DNA from 2 places in the Paenibacillus xylanexedens genome. Region 2 is predicted to be linked to the other one. Evidence: riboswitches for the same ligand, from Rfam matches in the RefSeq annotation. Region 2 holds a riboswitch; the other holds the start of a gene.
What was found. Region 2 has a riboswitch for glycine ahead of gcvT (glycine cleavage system aminomethyltransferase GcvT). Riboswitches for the same ligand answer to the same signal wherever they lie in the genome.
Positions count from the first base shown of each region.

Region 1: another riboswitch for glycine. It lies ahead of sdaAB (L-serine ammonia-lyase, iron-sulfur-dependent subunit beta); the one in region 2 lies ahead of gcvT (glycine cleavage system aminomethyltransferase GcvT).

Region 1 covers NZ_CP018620.1:1,318,326-1,320,725, reverse strand. The annotation lists gene sdaAA (L-serine ammonia-lyase, iron-sulfur-dependent, subunit alpha) at 1-529, opposite strand, end outside; gene sdaAB (L-serine ammonia-lyase, iron-sulfur-dependent subunit beta) at 519-1,208, opposite strand; glycine riboswitch at 1,321-1,456, opposite strand; glycine riboswitch at 1,461-1,585, opposite strand; gene BS614_RS05995 (hypothetical protein) at 1,726-2,400, opposite strand, start outside.
Region 2 covers NZ_CP018620.1:6,154,625-6,157,024, reverse strand. The annotation lists gene gcvPA (aminomethyl-transferring glycine dehydrogenase subunit GcvPA) at 1-445, opposite strand, end outside; gene gcvT (glycine cleavage system aminomethyltransferase GcvT) at 442-1,578, opposite strand; glycine riboswitch at 1,795-1,895, opposite strand; glycine riboswitch at 1,899-2,021, opposite strand; gene gcvH (glycine cleavage system protein GcvH) at 2,365-2,400, shown strand, end outside.

The DNA.
Region 1 (2,400 bases), 2.2 Mb from region 2:
CGATCGCGGAACCCACTTCCGCCTGACAGCCACCTTCCGCACCGGAGATAAATGAATTGTTCGCGATAACATAACCAATCGCTCCTGCACAGAACAACCCGTTCACCAAATGTTCGTCCGTCCAGCCAAACCGCTCCTGTGAACTGATAAACACACCCGGGATAATGCCGCAGGAACCGGCTGTTGGTGTTGCCACGATCCGACCCATGGAGGCATTCACTTCAGATACACACAGGGCATACGCCATGGCAAGTGCGGAAGCATCTCCTGAACAAGTCTCACCTTTGCGAATGTACTCGGCCATTTTTTTGCCGTCTCCACCTGTTAATCCACTGCGTGATGTCGTATCTTCCGTTAACCCTTTGCGTACCGCTTCCTTCATCACCTGGTAATATTCAGACATCTGTTTCACAACATCCGCTTCCGGTGTATTGGTCTCCTGAACTTGCTCCTCGATCATCAGCTGAGCAATGGTTTTGGATTCTGCTGTACAGATCGTATTCAGTTCATGCAAATGTTTAAACCGCATCCGAATCAACTCCTCTCTTCAAATCTATGACACGAATGTCTAACACATGGTCCAGCTCCCTTAGACGCTTGAGCATATCAGGATTAGGCACACCGTCCATCTCCATCGCAGTCAGTGCTTCGCCATCACGGGCTTTCCGATCCACCTGCATATACCCGATGTTAACCCCGGATGAACTGATCGTGGACGTTACCGACGCAAGCACCCCTGCTTTGTCTGCATGTCGAAGAACGAGTGTCGGGAACTCACCACTAATCTGAACACGAAAATCATTCATCGAATGCACCGATACACTTCCACCACCAATGGATGCACCGATTAAGGAGCAGGCACGTTCTCCATGCCACAACTCAATTTTGACCGTATTCGGATGAGGAGCAGGCAGGCCACTTGTATAAAACTCAACCTCCATGCCCGCTTCCTCTGCGTATTGCTCTGCATCCGGGATACGCGGATCGTCTGTGACATAATCCAGCAGACCGCCGATCAGTGCCAGATCTGTTCCGTGCCCCTGATACGTATCTGCAAATGAACCGTACAGGGTCAGCCGGGCACGATCTGGCGTACATCCTAGCCACTGTCGAGCAATTCTCCCTAACCTTGCCGCTCCAGCTGTATGTGAACTTGAAGGCCCCGTCATCGACGGACCAATAATTGAAAACACATCTTTAAATCGCACCTTATAACCCTCCAATTGTATTCGTCATTTCCATCCAGAATCTGAGCCATATTGTTCCTTATTTACTGAATGATGACATCAAAAAAGGACAGAAGAAGGCCTCAGGCCCTCTCTCTGTCCTCGATACCTGAGAGTTTCACGATCAGCAGTGTCTCACGACAAGGCGCATTGCCTGCGATTACAGACAAGATCACCGGTCTGACTGATCATATACCCCTTGGGTGGCGCAGTTCGCGCACTCTCCAGAGTTGCGTCCAACGATGGTACATTTACCTGAGAGATTAACCACTGCGCCGGGTGCGCAGCAGCTTGCTCCTTCGGTGCCTGAACACTAGCCATTTTGCTTGGCTAACCCAGGTCTCTCCCGCTCGTTATCATCCGCTGTATTATCTTAATTTGATTCTTAATCGGAATGGTACATTTCTAAATTTTTGATCGTGTATACCCATAGAGTAATGTACAATATCATATATGTCAACAAAAGTAACGTGTAATTACCATAAGTCCGATGTCTATTTTAACTGAAGCGAATAGCATTCACATTTCTCACTTCCGCTGAGGCACTCGTGACGTTGCTAGTTGTCGTAAATTCAATACTTATCGTATATGCGTTAGTCGTTGTCGCAGGAGAAGTATCCACGTAAGTGTTAGAAGAAAGAAACCTCAACGTTCCCGCAGCATTCCCGGTCCTTGAGAGTTGCAATTGATTAATTAGAACTCCGTTACGCCTCAGGTTAATGTTATACGCAATACTCCAGTTAGACCCTACAACTACTGCTACTTGTGTACTATTATCGATTTTCACGCGTTGACCTGCCACCAAGGGTACATTGAGGGTCTGAATGATCGTTTCACCGGTCAACGGAAGAGGCAATGCCGTTGTCTGACTGTCAGCAAACAGAGAAGAATCCGCAGGAGCAGAAGCTGCTGTCGATCCGGTCGCTCCTGTAGCCCCTGTGGTTCCGGTCACTCCCGTTGCTCCGGTTACACCAGCCGTCCCAGCTGTTCCCGTCACGCCTGTCGCTCCTGTAGCCCCAGTAGCTCCGGTCACTCCCGTTGCTCCGGTTACACCAGCCGTCCCGGTTGTTCCCGTCACGCCTGTCGCTCCTGTAGCCCCTGTGGTTCCGGTCACTCCCGTTGCTCCGGTTACACCAGCCGTCCCAGCTGTTCCCGTCACGCCTGTCGCTCCTGT
Region 2 (2,400 bases):
GATTACCGGCTTCTGCAAAGGCAGTTGCGCCATCATACATACTGGCATTGGCTACAGCCATACCGGTTAATTCACAGATGTAGGATTGAAATTCGAAAATGGCTTGTAGTTCACCTTGGCTGATCTCAGGCTGATAAGGTGTGTAGGCAGTGTAGAACTCGGAACGGGAAATGACATGATTGATGACTGAAGGAACATGATGATCGTATATACCTGCGCCGAGGAAGCTGGCGTGTGTTTCGAAATTGGCGTTGGCGCCGGCTTGTTTGGACATATGACGTGTCAGTGCATATTCATCAAGTTTGGAGGATACGGGCAGCTCGCCCTGATAACGAATCTCCTGCGGAATGTCCTGAAACAGTTCCTCCAGCGTATCCACACCGATGGTTGCGAGCATGGCGCTCTGATCTTGCTCAGTCATGGGAATATAACGGTGCTTGCTCATGCTTGATCAGCTCCTTGAGTAGGTGTCTTCGACGTACGTGTCCGTTTATGAAAAGGGGTCTTCACGACCTCGGCTTTTAATTTCTTGCCGCGGATCTCAATCTCAAGCGGGGTTCCCAGCGCAGCGTATTTGCTGTCGATGAGGGCAAGCCCCAGATTACGTTTCAATGTAGGTGATTGCGTTCCTGTTGTCACTTCACCAATCTGTACGCCTTCGGCGTAAATCGGATAGTGGGGGCGGGGAATACCGCGCTCCAACACTTCGATGCCGACCAGTTTGCGGGCGGGCCCGTCAGTTTTTTGCTGTAACAAGGCTTCGTGTCCGATAAAAGGTCCGGCATTCAGCTTCACAAACATACCTACGCCAGCTTCGAGTGGAGAGATAGTTGCCGACAATTCCTGTCCATACAGAGGGAGCTTTGCTTCAAAGCGCAGTGTATCCCGAGCACCGAGGCCTGTCGGTACAAGTCCGTGACCTTCACCGGCTTGCATTAACCCATTCCAGACCACAGCGGCCTGATCTGCAGGAACATATAGCTCAAAGCCATCTTCACCGGTATAACCGGTACGGGACAACAGTAATTTTACTCCACATACTTCAGCATCCTGCACAAAACGAAACGGTTCAATCGAGCTTACATCCGTATCTGTAACTTTCCCGATAATGTCTACAGCCAGTGGACCTTGCAAGGCGAGTAGCGCCGTCTGCTCAGAATCGTTGGTCATGCTTACGCCGGGGATCAAGTGCTCTTGCAGCCACGCCCAATCCTTGTCGATGTTGGAGGCGTTAACCACAAGCATATAATGCTGATCTTCCAGCTTATACACGAGCAGATCATCCACCACACCGCCATCAGGATAACACATCAGGGTGTACTGAGCTTGACCGGGAACCAGCGTTGTCACATCATTAGTCATCATTTGTTGCAAAAAAACTTCAGCCTGCTCACCCTGTACTGTGAATTCGCCCATATGGGATACATCAAACAGTCCAGCACGCTCACGCACCGCTTCATGTTCTTTCTGGATTCCGCTAAATTGCACCGGAAGCTCCCAGCCTCCAAAATCAATGCACCGTACGCCTTCGTATTGCTGATACAGTGGGAAGAGTGGTGTTCTAAGCAAATCGGACATCAAATCACCTCGTCATGGGCCGTCAACCGGCCGGATATACAATCGTGGATCAATGAACCAGGGTATTTTTAAATTTTTCAGCAGAGATTTTTAGTAGATAAGTATGGTAAGGCAGCTATGGCAGCGCTGATCTGAATCCTGTTTTTCGTTTTTTGGGAAAAAGGAAAAGGACAGGCCAAAGAATCGGCATGCCAAGTAGCACGCTGTATTCTAAGGCTCTGTCCCTTGTACCTGAGAGTTACCCCGCTGCCTTGTGCAGCAGGTTTCCCCTTGGGTGATCATAACGCCCGCTCAGGGCGAATAGATGCTCTCCAGAGTTGCGTCCCGTAAAAGTCCTTTTGCCTGAGAGATTCACCCCCGCTTATCGGTGGTTTACTCCTTCGGCGTTACCTCATGTACATCCCGAATCGGGTGTCACGGGTAATCTCTCCCTTTACATTCATCCGCGGGTATAACATAGTCCAATAAACACATTTACTCCTCTCATTAAAACGTGAATCCACTACCGATGTCAAGAACGATATCATATATAATGATTAAAAACCGAATATTTAATTTGTTTTTAATGTTATTGTTCGTATATTTAAAAAGACTGCGCTTACTATTCTAATATTCACCAGTATATGAAGAAAGAGTGTAATCCGGTTACAGGATTTAGAGGTGTTCAGCAAATAAATTGTGAGGTATCTTGACATTTGATTCATAAATATCATACGCTATGTTCTGGGAAAAAGGTTAAGGTCAAAGAACGCATGTACTCATTAATGAAAAGCGAGGCGGATATCGATGAGCGAATTGAAAAGTGATTTCCTGTACAGTGAA